Regions from separate parts of the Streptomyces sp. NPDC110618 genome, predicted to be linked through region 3. Evidence: riboswitches for the same ligand, from Rfam matches in the RefSeq annotation. Region 3 holds a riboswitch; each other region holds the start of a gene.
The links. Region 3 has a riboswitch for cobalamin ahead of ACZ7L7_RS12910 (cobalamin biosynthesis protein). Riboswitches for the same ligand answer to the same signal wherever they lie in the genome.
Positions count from the first base shown of each region.

Region 1: another riboswitch for cobalamin. It lies ahead of ACZ7L7_RS14010 (energy-coupling factor ABC transporter permease); the one in region 3 lies ahead of ACZ7L7_RS12910 (cobalamin biosynthesis protein).
Region 2: another riboswitch for cobalamin. It lies ahead of ACZ7L7_RS17230 (ABC transporter substrate-binding protein); the one in region 3 lies ahead of ACZ7L7_RS12910 (cobalamin biosynthesis protein).
Region 4: another riboswitch for cobalamin. It lies ahead of ACZ7L7_RS34300 (ribonucleoside-diphosphate reductase subunit alpha); the one in region 3 lies ahead of ACZ7L7_RS12910 (cobalamin biosynthesis protein).

Region 1 covers NZ_JBVKBN010000006.1:182,278-186,287, reverse strand. The annotation lists gene cbiQ (cobalt ECF transporter T component CbiQ) at 1-571, opposite strand, end outside; gene ACZ7L7_RS14015 (energy-coupling factor ABC transporter substrate-binding protein) at 578-928, opposite strand; gene ACZ7L7_RS14010 (energy-coupling factor ABC transporter permease) at 925-1,638, opposite strand; cobalamin riboswitch at 1,669-1,851, opposite strand; gene ACZ7L7_RS14005 (LysR family transcriptional regulator) at 1,946-2,848, opposite strand; gene ACZ7L7_RS14000 (RidA family protein) at 2,945-3,340, shown strand; tRNA gene ACZ7L7_RS13995 (tRNA-Gly) at 3,383-3,455, shown strand; gene ACZ7L7_RS13990 (FadR/GntR family transcriptional regulator) at 3,586-4,010, shown strand, end outside.
Region 2 covers NZ_JBVKBN010000008.1:157,092-161,101, reverse strand. The annotation lists gene ACZ7L7_RS17235 (FecCD family ABC transporter permease) at 1-281, opposite strand, end outside; gene ACZ7L7_RS17230 (ABC transporter substrate-binding protein) at 278-1,495, opposite strand; cobalamin riboswitch at 1,744-1,928, opposite strand; gene ACZ7L7_RS17225 (MFS transporter) at 2,112-3,755, opposite strand; gene ACZ7L7_RS17220 (IclR family transcriptional regulator) at 3,977-4,010, opposite strand, start outside.
Region 3 covers NZ_JBVKBN010000005.1:394,110-398,119, forward strand. The annotation lists gene ACZ7L7_RS12905 (cobyric acid synthase) at 1-761, opposite strand, end outside; gene ACZ7L7_RS12910 (cobalamin biosynthesis protein) at 758-1,699, opposite strand; cobalamin riboswitch at 1,801-1,940, opposite strand; gene ACZ7L7_RS12915 (CU044_2847 family protein) at 2,127-2,483, shown strand; gene ACZ7L7_RS12920 (nSTAND1 domain-containing NTPase) at 2,470-4,010, shown strand, end outside.
Region 4 covers NZ_JBVKBN010000030.1:74,566-78,575, reverse strand. The annotation lists gene ACZ7L7_RS34315 (GntR family transcriptional regulator) at 46-810, shown strand; gene ACZ7L7_RS34310 (DUF3311 domain-containing protein) at 979-1,239, shown strand; gene ACZ7L7_RS34305 (GNAT family N-acetyltransferase) at 1,281-1,781, shown strand; cobalamin riboswitch at 1,834-1,957, shown strand; gene ACZ7L7_RS34300 (ribonucleoside-diphosphate reductase subunit alpha) at 2,078-4,010, shown strand, end outside.

The DNA of each region.
Region 1 (4,010 bases), on a different contig from region 3:
CGAACGCGGTGGCCCCGAGCCCGCCCAGGGACCGCCAGGTCGCGGCCCGCGTGGTGTGCCCGAGCCGCGCGGCCTGCGCCTCGCGGACCCGTCGCACCGAGTCCAGCAGCAGGAAGCTCATCCGGTACGTCACCAGCGCCACGTCCACCACGGCCGGGGGCACCCCGGCCTTCACCAGCCGTGGCAACAGGTCCGACATCGGCGTGGTGAACGCGAACAGCAGCACGCCCAGCGAGGCCGCCGAGGTGCGCAGCATCAGTTCCCCGGCCCGTACGGCGCCGTCGTCGGCGTACGACACGAATCCCTCGGGCCCGCCCACCTGGATGAGCAGGGTGGCCGCGCCGGTGACGCAGAAGCCCAGGGGCACCCGGTAGGCCCGCCAGAGCTTCCGGCCGGGCACACCCGCCGGACCCAGCAGCACCGTCAGGGCGGTCACCAGGACCAGCGCGGCACCCGGCCAGGGCGGCAGCGAGATCGCGAGCACGGTCAGGCCGAGCCCGAGCACGGCCTTGTCCACGGGATGGCGGCGGCGCCAGCGGCTGCTGTGCGCCGCCGCGTCGATCGGCAGCACGGGGCGTCAGCCCTCTTCGCCGTCGGACTCCTTGGTGCCGCCCACGCGCTCCAGGGCCCGCTGCTCGCCCTGCCTGCGGCCGCGCCGCAGGCCGAAGTAGTAGGCGAGGACACCGGCCCCGAGGGCCGCCTGGAGGGAGAACAGCGCCGACTCGATCTCGCCGGACGGTGGTTCGTACAGCGGCGAGAACCACGGCTCGTAGTCCGGTTCGATCTCGGTGATCGCGGTCTCGGCCTCGCCGTCGGCGCCGGTGAACGGCTCCTCCTTGTGATCGCCCATCCCGAACACCAGCGGCGCGACCGCGAGCAGGACGACCGCGAGCAGGAGCAGCAGGTTGATCTTCGTGTTGCGGTTCATCGGGCCACCGCCTCCGTCTCCGTCGACCCGGTGCGGGCCTGCCTGCCGCCGGAGATCAGCACGCCGAGCCGGGTCAGCTCGCCCTTGCTGGACTGCACCAGCAGCCGCATCACCAGCACCGTGAGAAGACCCTCGCTCACCGCGAGCGGGATCTGGGTGACGGCGAAGATGGAGCCGAACTTGCCGAGCGCGCCCAGGAATCCGCTGCCCGGGTCGGGGAACGCGAGCGCGAGCTGGACGCTGGTGACGCAGTACGTGGACAGGTCGGCGACGAAGGCGCCGCAGAACACGGCGACCATCAGCGGGACGTCGTAGCGCCGCAGCAGCTTGTAGACGGCGTATCCGGCCCAGGGGCCGACGATCGCCATCGAGAAGACGTTGGCGCCGAGCGTGGTCAGCCCGCCGTGCGCCAGCAGCAGGGCCTGGAAGAGCAGGGTGATGGTGCCCAGCACCGCCATGATCGGCGGCCGGAACAGGATGGCGCCCAGGCCCGTGCCGGTGGGGTGGGAACAACTCCCCGTCACCGAGGGCAGTTTGAGTGCCGACAGGACGAAGGTGAAGGCGCCGGAGGCGCCGAGGAGCAGGGTGCTCTCGGGATGCTCCCTGACCTCACGGGTGAGGGAGCGGACTCCGTGGACGACGAACGGCGCGGACGCGACACCCCAGGCGACGGCGTGCGCCGGTGGCAGGAAACCCTCGGCTATGTGCATGGCGCAGCAGACCCTCTCCAGCACCTCGTGGATGGTTGACGTGCCCTGGCCGGTCTCCTGGCTGACGGGTGACACCGCCCGGCTCCGCCTTCCCGGATCACTACGATCCAGTGGCTGCCCGCGAGGGCCGGAGCCGGACTTCCCGATCACAGTGGCGAGGGCCGCACCGGTTTCGCACCGGATTTCCCGTTCACCAAGGCCTGGTGACAGTAATGCCTGATCAGCTCGGCTGACAAGCGCGCCTCGGGGGCGCAGGGGCGGCGCACGCGGGCTCACTCGCGCGGAGCACGCACCGTGTCCGGCAGGCTCACTGGGCCGCCTTCGGGCTGACGGTCCCCAGGAGATGGGCGACCAGGGGGTTCCGGTCGGATGTGCGCCACGCGACAGCGACCCGCGTCCGCGCGGTGCCGGGTTCGATCCGGTGGAAGGCGACCCCCTTGAGGCGGATGCGCCGGATGCTCGCCGGTGCCAGCGAGACGCCGAGCCCGGTCTCCACCAGGGCGCACACGGTCTGCCACTCCACCGCGTCCTGGACGACGTCCGGTACGAACCCGGCCCCGGCGCACAGGTCGAGGATCCGGTCGTACAGCCCCGGACCGACCTCCCGGGGCAGCAGGACGAACGGTGCGCCGGCCAGGTCGGCGAGTCGAACGGTCCGCCCGGCGGCCAGCGGGTGCCCGCTGGGCAGGACCGCGACGAAGGGCTCGGTGAGCACGGTGCGGAAGTCCAGCTCCCCGTCCGGCTTCTCGGGCTCCCGCAGCAGACCGATGTCGAGGGTCCGCTCGCGCAGCGCGGTGAGCTGCGGAGCGGTCGTCATCTCCCGGATCTCCAGCCGCACTTCGGGGAACCTGTGCCGGAAGTCGCGCAGCAGACCGGGCAGCACGGTCAGGGCGAGCGAGGCGGCGAACCCGATCCGCAGCCGTCCGGTCCGGCCGCTGCCGACCGCGCGGGCGGCGGCCAGACCGTCGGCGAGGTCGCTCAGGGCCCGGCGCGCGGCGGGCAGCAGCTCGTGCCCGACCCGGGTGAGCGCGACCCGCCCCGGCTCACGGGTGAACAGCGCGTGCCCGACCCTGTCCTCCAGCCGGCGGATCTGCTGGCTCAGCGGCGGCTGCGCGATGCCCAGGCGGGCGGCGGCGCGTCCGAAGTGCAGTTCCTCGGCGAGGACGACGAAGGCGTGCAGCTGGGGGAGGGGCAGTTCGGGGCGCTCCATGGTCCTCCCTCTGCGTGTCTCCATACGCGTAGAGATATCGGTCGATGCCATTGACAGTATTCGACGTATCGACCCTGGTCACCTAGCGTTCGGCGCATGACAGAGCGACGCGTGATCCTCAGCGGCTCGACGTTCGAGGAGCAGATCGGTTACGCCCGTGCCGTGGTGGACGGCGACTGGGTGCATGTGTCCGGGACGACCGGCTTCGACTACACCACGATGACCATCTCCGACGATGTGGTGGAGCAGGCGGAACAGTGCCTGCGCACCATCGAGTCCGCGCTCACCGAGGCGGGCTGCACCTTCGCGGACGTGGTGCGGGTGCGCTATCTGCTGCCCGAGCGCGCGGACTTCGAGCCCTGCTGGCCGGTGCTGCGCCGCCGGTTCGGCGCGGTCCGCCCGGCCGCGACGATGATGGTGTGCGGGCTGGCCGACCCCCGGATGAAGATCGAGATCGAGGTGTACGCGCGGCGCCGAGCGGATGCGGTATAGTCGATCTTGCGCTGGTCACCCCAAATCCGGGGAACCGGTGATGCGTTGGTGGTCCAAGGAAAGACGCCCCGCTTCCTGCGGGGAGATGCAGGTGCAAGGCCTGCCCGGCGCTCCAGAAAATGGCCCGTCCCGAACTCCGGGGCGGGCCATTTGCGTTGCCCCACACGAGCCGACTTGTTGACGCCCTGTCTACGTAGTGGTTGAGTGGCTGAGCCACTGGACCACTGCACTGCTGGGAGGCAGGGATGGGCGCACTGCCGCGCGAGAGCACGGTCGACCTACTGGAGAAGCGGCTGCGGGAGGACATCCTCGGCGGCCGCCGCCCCGCCGGGAGCTATCTGCCGCCCGAGCGGGAACTGGCGGACGAGTTCGGGGTCAACCGCACCACGCTCAAGCACGCGTTCGGACGGCTCGTGCAGTCCGGGCTGCTGGAGACCAAGCACGGAGTCGGCACCCGCGTCCGGGACTTCCTGCGCCACGGCGGCGCGGATCTGCTGCCCATGCTCGTGGGGCACAGCCCGGACTGGATCGGCGAGATCTTCGAAGTGCGGCGCAGTATCGGCGAGTTGATCGCCGAGCGCGCCGCCGCCCGCGCCACCCCGGCCCAGGCCGCCGACCTGCGCCGCCTGCTGGCGGCCGTCGGTGAGGCGGAGGGCGGCGAGGCGGCCCA
Region 2 (4,010 bases), on a different contig from region 3:
TGCACGCCCGCCACCGCGAGGGCGGCGCCCACGGCGGTGGCCGTCAGCGCGCGGGGCAGCCGCACCTCCTCGACGATCACGGTCCAGCGCGGGTCCTTCGCGGCGCCGCCCAGCAGGACCCGTACCACCTCCGCGACCGGCACCCGGTGGGAGCCGGTCGCGACGGTGAGGACGAACAGCGCGGCGGTACCGGCCGCGAGGGCCAGGACGACGGCAGCGCGCCGCCGCCCCGGTCGCGTCGCTGCCGGCTTCTCGGGCTCGATGGCCAGGGCCGTCGTCATGCCTTGGGCACCTGCCGGTAGAAGGTGAAGGTGTGGCCCTTCGCCTGCTCCGGGTGGAGCAGCGCGAACAGGTCGGCGAGGACCAGGTCGGGGCGCAGGACGCCGCGTTCGTAGTACTCGTTGCCGCCGCCGGGGCCGAGCGCCTTGGTGTTCGTCCAGACCTCGCCGTCGCTGACGGCCTTCAGCTTCCCGTACCGGGGGTCCGCCTTCTCCGCGTCGGCGGTGGACTTCCACCGCTGGTCGGCGAGCCAGACCGGGGCGTCGCCGCCCTTGGCGTACACGGCCTCGAAGTTGAGCTGGAGATTCCCGGAACCACCCTTGCCCGACCAGGGGTAGGTGCCGCCGGCGTCCTTGATGAGCCGGGCCGCGTAACTGCCCCCGGCGGGCATGTACCAGGTCCCCTGATACATCGTGCCGGGCAGCACCTGTACGGGTTCGGACACCTTGGCCGCCTTCTCGGCGACCTCGCGGTAGTCGGCCTCGACGGTGTCGAACAGCTCGTCGGCCCGCTTCTCCGCGCCGGTGAGCGCGGCCATCGCCTTCACCCACTCGGCACGGCCGAGCGGACTGGGCTCCAGCCACTCGGCGTTGGCGACCACCGCGATTCCCGCCTGACGCAGCTTCGGGTACTGCGGGTCGTCGGTGCCCTGGGTCATCAGGACGTCCGGCTGCTCGCCGATGACCGTCTCGGCGTTGATGGCGCGGTCCTTGGCGTACTCGGTGACCTTGCCCTCCTCCACCCGCTCGATCACCTCGGCGGAGGAGATGTTCGCCTTGCTCGCGACACCGGTCAGCACGTCCAGGGTGCCGGTCTCGGTGAGCAGCGGCAGATGGGTGGTGGAGGCGGAGTACAGGCTCTTGATCGGCACGGTGATCTGCTGCGCCTTGGCCAGCGCCCCCGTCAACTCCGGCTTCGGAGCACCGCACTTGACCAGGACGTACGACTCCGGCCTGCCCTTCGGGTAGGGCTCCTTGACGGTGAGGACCTGGTAGCTCTTCTCGTAGCGGAGGGTGAAGTTCTTGGCGTGCTTCACCTGCGACTTGACCGGGAAGTAGTCCGTGCCCGGGTCGAAGTCCTTGATGCAACCAGCCTGCGGCGCCTGCGCTTTGGCGCCGGCGGGGGCATCGGGGTCACCGCACGCGGTGAGCGTGAGGGCGAGGACGGTGGTGAGGACGGCGGCGGCCGAGGGCAGGAGGGAACGACGTACGGACACAGGCAGCTCCGGATGGCATGCGTGACAGACGCACCGGCAGCGCGCGGCACGCGGTGGCGGTGCGGTGAAGGGGCGTACGGGGAAGGCCCGTTGAGAAAGGGGAGGGAGGCTCGCTAGAACCGGAAGCGGAGCAAGGGCACGTCACTCGTCACGCGACGGCTCCGACGGAACACGGGCAGCCCACGGCCGCCGACACACCTGCACAGGCACACGAGTGCCACCGCCTCTCTCGGGGAAATCCGCCCCGTACTTCGAGGTGCGACGGCGTGAGTCTCCTGACTCGGGATCACAGCTTCTCCGGCCTTCCCACCCCTTGCGGGACGGTGGCCATGGGCGGAGTCGCTCCCCCTACACAGTGGCGGTACCGTGCCGGATTCCCACCGGCTTCCTCGTTCCGCCGTCGCTTGTCGGAACGAAGCATCGCAGAACGGGGGTTGGGCACGCCAGGGCGCCTTTTGTGCGATCAGCCACAGGAACCGGCAGCGCAGTGCGCCGGAGCGGTCAACTCATGCTCCGGCGCGCGGGTTTGCCGCCGGGCATCCGTCCGGCGGCAAAGGCGGACGCGCCCGCCGGACACGGTCTCCGGCGGGCGCGGGTTCGGGTGTGGACGTGGTGGTCAGGGGCGGGCGGCGTCGGCCGTCGGCTCCGCCCATTCGGTCGGGGGAACCGTGGCCGAGGTCTTCGCCTCGTTCGCCGCGTCCGAGCGGATGCCGATCATGCCGAGGGCGGCGAGGGCCGCGGCGACCAGGGCCGCTACCGCGCAGACCAGGTACGCCGTGCTGAAGCCGGTGCCGAGGGCGTCCAGGGCCAGGCCGTGGGCGGCGGCGCCCGGGGCTTCGGCGGGCAGGCTGTTGACGGCGATGGGGCCGCCCGCCTCGGCTATCTGACGGGCCGCCATCGCGTCGCCGCTGGACAGGGTGGTGGCCCCGGACAGGCTGGACGTGAAGGCCGAGCCGGCGTTGCTGAGGGCGACCGCGCCGACGACCACCGGGCCGAGGGCGAAGCCCAGGTCGCGCAGCATGTTGGTGGTGGCGCTGGCCATGCCGGACAGATGCGCGGGCACGCTGCTGAGCGCCACGGCCGTCACGGAGCTGACGCTCAGGGCGAAGCCGATGCCGATCAGCAGGGCGGGCAGCAGGAACGGGCCGAGGTCGGTGTTCGTGACGTCCAACTGCGTGCACATCAGGGCGCCGATCGCGATTAGCACGAAACCGGAGGTCAGCAGCCAGGCCGGGGCGACCCGGTGGAGCAGCCGGGAGACGACCGGGATGAGGACGAACGCCGGTCCCTGCAGGAGCAGGAAGGGCAGTGCCACCCGGATCGGGTCCTGGTGCTGCACCGGGCCCAGCCACATGCTGGAGGCGAAGCAGGCGCCGAGGAAGGCCAGCATGCCGATGACCGCGGCGAGGGAGGAGACGGCGAAGGCGCGGTTGCGGAACAGCCGGAGGTCGAAGATGGGGGACTCCGCGCCCAGTTCGACCACCACGAAGGCCAGGAGGATCACCACGCCGAGGGCGAGGGAGAGCATGACCGGCAGGGTCGTCCAGCCGGACTCGGGGCCCTCGACGGCGGCGAACAGCACCAGGATGAGGCCGATCGCGAAGGTGATCTGACCGGCCACGTCGAGCTTGCGGCCCTCGGGCGCCCTGGACTCCGTGGCCAGCGTGGCGGTGAGCGCCATGCTGACCAGGGCCAGGCCGACGAGCACCCAGAACGAGCCGCGCCAGGAACCGACCTTGGCGAACATGCCGCCGATCAGCGGCGACACGGCGGCACCGGCGGACAGGAACCCGGCCCACACGGCGACAGCGTGGGACCGCTGGCGCGAGTCACGGGTGACGGCGGTCAGCGCGGTGAGCGAACCGGGGAACATGGCACCGGCGCCGAGGCCGTTCAAGGCGGCGCCGATCCACAGCACCTGCACGGAAGGGGCGAGGGCGGCGACCGTGCTGCCCGCGGCGACCAGCGCGGTACCCGCCAGGACGAGCCTGCGGCGGCCGAACAGGTCGCCGAGGACGCCGAAGGTGAACTCGAAGCACACCACCGCGAGCATGAACGCCGCGGTGATCCAGGTCAGTTGTGAGCCGTGGGTGTTGAGGTCCTGCTGGAACAGTCCGTTCAGCGAGGCCGGCAGCGCGTTCGCGGTCTGTGCCACGAAGACCGCGCCGCAGGCGGCAGCCAGTGTTCCCGCGTAGCCCGGCGTCCGGGCGGCCCCCGCGGTTGGGCCCTGGGACGTCGTCGTCCCGTTGTTGAACGTCATTGCTGTTGTTCTCCCTGACTGGGACTTCGGGTCTCCGGGGGCGGGACTCCGAAGTGTGGAAGCGCTCGGCTCCGCGCACGCGGTGGGGGAGAGGGGCACGGCGCGCGTCCGGCGTGGTGCCGTGGAGAATGGCATTTCGCTTTACGTCGCGTCAATGAAACGGACGGAAGATAATGCAACTGTTCTCTATGTAAGACAGTTGGGGTGTGCCTGGGGACGCGCTACCTCTCCTCCGCCAGGTCCCGTTCCACCGCC
Region 3 (4,010 bases):
GAGACCTCGGACTCGCGCACGGCACCGCGCAGGGAGACCCGCAGCCCGTCCTCCTCGTCGATGCCGAGCCCGTGCTGGAAGGGCAGTACGCCGTAGGTGTGCCGTCCGGTCAGGCCGTGCAGCATGTCCAGGCCGGGCTCCAGCAGCGAGACGTCGCCGCGGAACTTGTTGACCAGGAACCCGGCGATCAGCCGCTGGTCCTCGGGCGACAGTAGCGCCACCGTCCCGAAGAAGGAGGCGAAGACACCGCCCCGGTCGATGTCACCGACCACCACCACCGGCAGATCGGCATTGCGGGCGATGCCCATGTTGACGATGTCGGTGCGCCGCAGATTGATCTCGGCCGGGCTGCCCGCCCCCTCACAGATCACCGCGTCATACGTGCCCCGCAACTCGGCGAGGCAGTCGAGCACCGTCCCCAGCAACTGCTGCTGCCGTCCGCCGTGGTAGCCACGCGCGCTCAGCTCGCCCACCGGCTTGCCCATGAGCACGACCTGGCTGCTCTGATCGCCGCCCGGCTTGAGCAGCACGGGGTTCATCAGCGCGGTCGGCTCCACCCGGCAGGCCTGCGCCTGCATGGCCTGCGCCCGCCCGATCTCGGCGCCCTCGCGGGTGACGAAGGAGTTCAGCGACATGTTCTGCGCCTTGAACGGCGCGACCTTGACGCCCTGCCGGACCAGCCAGCGGCAGATCCCGGCGGTCACCACGCTCTTGCCCGCGTCGGAGGTCGTCCCGGCGACGAGCAGCCCCCCGCCGCTCATGACCGCCTCCCCCGCACCACGCGGCGCGCGGCGGCACTGACCCCCAGCGTCAGCCAGCTCACCCGCCGCGACAGCCGTACGGCACGCTCGATGTCGGCGACTTCCACGGCCCGTCCCTCCGGGTTCAGCACCGGCCGGTGCTCCACACGCCCGCCGTACGACAGGGTCCCGCCGAGCCGCACTCCGAGCGCCCCGGCGAACGACGCCTCCACCGGCCCGGCGTTGGGGCTCGGGTGCCTGTCCGCGTCGGCACGCCAGGCCCGTACCGCACCCCGCGGATCGCCCCCGGCGACGGCGGCGAGTACGGCGGTCAGCCGCGCCCCCGGCCAGCCGGCGACGTCGTCGAGGCGGGCCGAGGCCCAGCCGTAGCGCAGGTAGCGGGGCGACTTGTGGCCGACCATGGCGTCGAGCGTGTTCACGGCCCGGAAGCCGAGCAGCCCCGGCACCCCGCCCACGGCGCCCCACACGAGCGCGCCCACAACGGCGTCGGAGGTGTTCTCGGCGACGGACTCCACCACGGCCCGCGCGATGCCGTCGGCGTCCAGCGCCTGCGGGTCCCGCCCGCACAGATGCGGCAGCCGGGATCGCGCCGCCTCGATGTCCCCCGCCTCAAGGGCCCGCCCGACGGTCCGGGCCTCGCGGGAGAGCGAAGTCCCGCCGACAACAGCCCAAGTGGCGACCCCGGTCAACGCGACGGACGCGATCGGGGACCGGCGCACGGCACGCGACGCAAGCACCCCCAGCGCCACGGCGCCACCGGCGCACACGCCCGCGTGCACCACGCCCCGGCCGCGGTCGTCCCGCCACAACAGCCGTTCCACGGCGCCCGCGGCCCGCCCGAACACGGCGACCGGATGCCCCCGGCGCGGATCGCCGAGCAGCAGGTCGCCCAGGAGGCCGGCGGCGGTGCCGTACGCGAAGACGCGATCGGCCCGCATCGGCTCAGCCGATCGTGGAGTCAGAAAGGGTTCTGGTGCTGGATGTCGATCGGCATGCGGGCATCGCGATATGTCCTCACTCAGGGTGTCCACGCCCTGGCTCGACGAGACCGGCGGTGAGAGTTCCTGGCTCCCGGGGGTTACTACCCCGGTGACAGTGGCGGGACCGCGCCGGATTCGCACCGGCTTCCTCTCCTGCCGCCGTAATTGGCTCGGGCAGTCCACCACGCCCCCGAATGAGCCGTCAACTTGCCGTTGACCTGCGAGGGGAGAGTGTGCTGAGGCCCACACCGGGTCTGTGGGGGCGACGATGCCTCAGGTGTTTCACCCACATGAGCTGACTACGGGGAATCACCTTGCGGCTGCGTGAGGTGACGAACTGGAATACCTGAACCGACCGAGCACAGCCGAGGGGGAGGCCGGGTCCGTGGCGTACGTGGGCGAAATGGTGCTGGACGACGGGCAGATCGTGCTGCTGGAGGTGGCGGGCGACGGACCGGCCGGGGTGCAGCGCGTCTCGCGCGGCGGCCAGGTCGCGGGCGCGGCGGAAACCCTCCAACAGGCGCTCGCCCGGGTCCGCCCGGCGCTGGGAGCGGTCCTGGACAACGCCCGCGCCCTGCCCAGATCGCCCGACTCGGTCACGGTCGAATTCGGCATCACGCTGAGCGCGGAGGCGGGCGTGGTCGTCGCCCGGGGCTCCACCGAGGCGCACTTCACGGTCACCATGAACTGGGCGAACGCCCCCGAACTGCCCACCCAGCGCGACACCGATGCCGGCCCCTGACGACGAACTCCCCCTCGGCATCGCCCGCTTCTGGAGAACGGACGGCCAGGTCACCGGCACGGGTTTCCTGATCGCCGAGAACACGCTGTGCACGTGCGCGCATGTGGTGGCGAACGCGCTGGGGGTGCCCGACACGGAGCCGGTGCCGCCTGGCGAGCCGGTGGCGGTCGACTTCCCCTTGCTGACCGTCCCCTCCGCCCGCGTACCGGCGCGGGTCACGCACTGGCGCCCCGTGGCGTCGGACGGCGGCGGCGACATCGCGCTGCTGAGCCTGGACCCGGTGCCGGGGACGAGGGCCGTACGCCTGGCGGGCGGTACGTCGGTCTGGGACCACCCGTTCCGAGTCCTGGGCTTCCCCCTGCGCACCGACGACCACGGAGTCTGGGTGGACGGCCGCCTCCGAGCCCCGGTGGGCAAGGGCTGGACGTCGATGGAGCCGAGGGAACGAACGATCGGCCGGGGCTTCTCGGGCGGCCCGGTCTGGGACACGGAACAGGGCGGGGTCGTCGGCATGACGGTGGCCGCGGACACGGGGGCGGGCGCGAGCACGGCGTACCTCATCCCGGCCGCGTACCTGTTGGGCCTGGACCCTGCCCTGTGCCCGTCCCCCTTCCGGGGCCTGGAGGCCTTCCGGGAACAGGACGCGGCGGTGTTCTTCGCCCGCCAGGCGGACAGCCGGCGCATCGCGCAGGCGCTGCGCGAGCACCCGTTCGTGCCGGTGGCGGGGGCGTCGGGGGTGGGGAAGTCCTCGCTGGTACGAGCCGGGGTACTGCCCCTGCTCCGCGCGGCGGGCTATTCGGTGACGGACTTCGCGGGCCAGCCGGACGTGGACCCGGTACGGACGCTGGGGGAGGCGCTGAGGGGTCAGTTCCCGTCGGTACGGGACCTGGCGCGTGACCTGGGCCGGGACCGCGAGACGGCGACGCTGCTGGGCGCGGCCGTGCTGAGGGAGTCGGGCCCGGCCGGACACGTGGTGTTGCTGGACCAGTTCGAGGAGACGGTAGGGGCGCGCCCGGCGGACGCGCGTGCGCTGCTCGACGTACTGCTGCCCATGGCCCGGGCCACGCACCCGGAGCGCCGCCGCCTGCGCGTGCTGGCGACGCTGCGCTCGGCGTCTCTGGAGGAACTGGTCACGGGCGGCCGCGCGGAGGCGTTGAGCGGCACGGTCCAGATGGTGGCCCCCATGACCCCGGCCCAGCTGGACGAGGTGGTCCGCCGCCCGGTCGACGCGATTCCGGGGGTGGAATTCGAACCGGGCCTGCCGGAACTGCTGGTGGCGGAGGCGGGGGGCGAGCCGGGGGCGCTCCCGCTGGTCGAGTTCGCGTTGGCGGAGCTGTGGGACCGCAGGGAGCACGGCCGCCTGACGCACGCCGCGTACCGGGGAATCGGAGGCGTGGAGGGAGCGCTGTCCCGGTACGCGGACCATCAACTCACCCAGGTCTGCAAGTCCTCGGACGGTCCCGACGAGGCGACGGCACGCCGTCTCTTCGAGCGGCTGGCGCGTCCGGTGCGGGGCAAGGAGTACGC
Region 4 (4,010 bases), on a different contig from region 3:
AGGGATCACGAATGTGAGCCGCATCCGGAGCCTGGAAGGCAGAGCATGAGCACCGACGTCAGCAGTGCGGAGAACGAGGGTGGGGCGACCGTCCGTACCGCGCGCGTGCCCAAGTACTACCGCCTGAAGAAGCACCTCCTCGACATGACGGAGACGCAGGCGCCGGGCACGCCCGTCCCGCCCGAGCGCACGCTGGCGGCGGAGTTCGACACCTCGCGCACCACGGTGCGCCAGGCCCTCCAGGAACTGGTCGTCGAGGGCCGGCTGGAGCGCATCCAGGGCAAGGGCACCTTCGTCGCCAAGCCCAAGGTCTCCCAGGCACTGCAGCTGACCTCGTACACCGAGGACATGCGCGCCCAGGGCCTGGAACCGACCTCCCAGCTGCTGGACATCGGCTACATCACCGCCGACGACCGGCTCGCCGACCTGCTCGACATCACCGCGGGCGGACGCGTCCTGCGCATCGAGCGGCTGCGCATGGCCAACGGCGAGCCGATGGCCATCGAGACCACCCACCTGAGCGCCAAGCGCTTCCCGGCGCTGCGCCGGTCCCTGGTCAAGTACACCTCGCTGTACACCGCGCTGGCCGAGGTCTACGACGTCCACCTCGCCGAGGCCGAGGAGACCATCGAGACCTCGCTGGCCACGCCGCGCGAGGCGGGCCTGCTCGGCACGGACGTGGGCCTGCCGATGCTGATGCTCTCCCGGCACTCCCTGGACCGCGACGGACAGCCGGTGGAGTGGGTGCGCTCGGTGTACCGGGGCGACCGGTACAAGTTCGTGGCGCGGCTCAAGCGGCCCGCGGAATAGGCCCGTCGCGCCCCGGTGGCCCTCCTGTCCCACGAGGACGGGAGGGCCTTCGTGTCGGCCGGAATGGCTCCCAGGGCGAACGAAAGACACGGAGGGGTTCCGCTCCCGCGGCCCGTGGCCTACATTGCCTGCGCGTTGCACGGATCTGCGGCGAGGGGAGGGCCCCGGATGCCGGACACCCCGGAAACGAGCGGACAGCCCGTGGTGACACCGGTCCGCGTCCTCATCGCCCTCTGCCTGATCGCCCCCTTCGTGGCGATGCTGTGGGTGGGTTCCTACGCGCGCGCCGAACCGTCCGTCGCCGGCGTCCCGTTCTTCTACTGGTACCAGCTGGCGTGGGTGGTCCTGACCACCGCGCTGACCCTGGCCGCGTACACGCTGCGCCGGCTCGACCGGCGCTCCCGCGGGGCGGCGCCCGACGGCGAGTGAACCGGCGCGGGGCGCGGCCGGACTCGTACAGAATTTCCTCCATGGACTTCGAGATCCGGCCGGCCAGACCCGCCGAGTACGACGAACTCGGCGAGATCACCGCGCAGGCGTACCTGAGGGACGGACTGCTCGCCTTCGGCGACGCCGACTGGTACCTCAGCGAGCTGAAGGACGTGGCCAGGCGCGCCGCCGCCGCGGACGTCCTGGTCGCCGCCGACTCCGGCCGCCTCCTCGGCGGCGTCACCTACGTCCCCTCCGGCGGTCCGATGGCCGACCTCGCCCGCCCCGGAGAGGCCGAGATCCGTATGCTCGCGGTCGCCCACGAGGCCCGCGGCCGGGGTGTCGGCCAGGCCCTGGTCCAGGCGTGCGTCGACCGCGCCACGGGCACGTCGGCGGGCATCGTCCTGTCCACCCAGCCCTCGATGCGCGCCGCCCACCGCATCTACGAACGCCTGGGTTTCAACCGCGCCCCGGAGCGGGACTGGCACCCGTTGCCGGAGCACCCCGAGTTCACTCTGCTCACCTATGAGTTGACACTCTGAAGCCAGCGCGACACAACATCTGGGGGTGGCGTCGCGGCCCGGCACAAGATGTATGCTCATGCTCGCTGTCGCCGCAGGGGAATCCGGTGCGAATCCGGAACTGTCCCGCAACGGTGTACTGGCGTGTTTCCGCACGCCTGTTCAGTCCGAGGACCTGCCGACAGTGCGCCCGGCCGTCCGGTCCGGGTGCCCGACGTCCGGGCCTCGTGGGATGGGCCGGTGGACGCGACGCCCCGTGCGCTCGTGCTGCCCGCTGCCCTCCGCGTGGCCCCGTGCCGAGCGAGGGAGAGCCCCACGTGACCATCGCGCCAGCCGATCCGGCTTCAGCCGCACCGGTGGAGACCGACGGTCCCGGTGCCGCGCTGCTGCGGACCCTGACCGAGCTGACCGCCGACCTCCCCGACGCCGACCCCGGACGGGTCGCCGCCGCCGCGCTGCGCGGCCGGTCCGCCCGCGCGGACGAGGCGGAGCTGCGCGAACTGGCCACCGAGGCGGCCGCCGGGCTCATCTCCGAGGACCCCGCATACTCGCGGCTGGCCGCCAGGCTGCTGACCATCTCCATCGCCGCCGAGGCCGCCTCGCAGGGCGTCACCCGCTTCACCGAGTCCGTGGCGGTCGGTCACCGCGAGGGGCTCATCGCCGACCGGACCGCCGAGTTCGTACGGCTGCACGGCGAGCGGCTGGACGCGGTCATCGACACCGGCGCCGACGACCGCTTCGGCTACTTCGGGCTGCGCACCCTGCACAGCCGCTACCTGCTGCGGCACCCGATCACCCGCAAGGTCGTCGAGACGCCCCAGCACTTCATGCTCCGCGTCGCCGCCGGACTCGCCGAGGACGACAGCGCGCGGTCCGTGGACGAGGTCGCCGCGCTCTACGGGCTGATGAGCCGGCTCGACTACCTGCCCTCCTCCCCCACGCTGTTCAACTCCGGCACCCGGCACCCCCAGATGTCGTCCTGCTACCTCCTGGACTCCCCCAAGGACGAGCTGGACTCCATCTACGACCGCTACCACCAGGTCGCCCGGCTCTCCAAGCACGCCGGCGGCATCGGGCTCTCCTACTCCCGTATCCGCAGCCGGGGTTCGCTGATCCGCGGTACCAACGGGCACTCCAACGGCATCGTGCCGTTCCTGAAGACGCTGGACGCCTCGGTGGCGGCCGTGAACCAGGGCGGGCGGCGCAAGGGCGCGGCGGCGGTGTACCTGGAGACCTGGCACTCCGACATCGAGGAGTTCCTGGAGCTGCGGGACAACACCGGTGAGGACGCCCGCCGTACGCACAACCTGAACCTCGCGCACTGGATCCCGGACGAGTTCATGCGCCGGGTCAACGCCGACGAGCAGTGGAGCCTGTTCTCCCCGGCCGACGTGCCCGAGCTGGTGGACCTGTGGGGCGAGGAGTTCGACGCCGCCTACCGCAAGGCCGAGCAGGCCGGGCTCGCCCGGAAGACCATCGCGGCGCGCGATCTGTACGGCCGGATGATGCGCACCCTGGCGCAGACCGGCAACGGCTGGATGACCTTCAAGGACGCCGCCAACCGCACCGCCAACCAGACCGCGCTGCCGGGCCATGTCGTGCACTCCTCCAACCTGTGCACGGAGATCCTGGAGGTCACCGACGACGGGGAGACCGCGGTCTGCAACCTGGGCTCGGTCAACCTCGGCGCCTTCGTGCGCGACGGCGACCTGGACTGGGAGCGGCTGGACGAGACGGTCCGCACGGCCGTGACCTTCCTGGACCGCGTGGTGGACATCAACTTCTACCCGACCGAGCAGGCGGGCCGCTCCAACGCCAAGTGGCGTCCGGTGGGCCTGGGCGCGATGGGTCTGCAGGACGTCTTCTTCCAGCTGCGGCTGCCCTTCGACTCCGCCGAGGCCAAGGCGCTGTCCACCCGGATCGCCGAGCGGATCATGCTCGCCGCCTACGAGGCCTCCGCCGACCTCGCCGAGCGCAACGGCCCGCTCCCGGCCTGGGAGAAGACCCGTACGGCCCGGGGCGTGCTGCACCCCGACCACTACGACGTCGAGCTGACCTGGCCGGAGCGGTGGGCGGCGCTGCGCTCCCGGATCGCCGGGGTCGGGCTGCGCAACTCGCTGCTGCTGGCGATCGCGCCCACGGCGACCATCGCCTCCATCGCGGGCGTGTACGAGTGCATCGAGCCGCAGGTGTCCAACCTGTTCAAGCGCGAGACGCTGTCGGGCGAGTTCCTCCAGGTCAACTCCTATC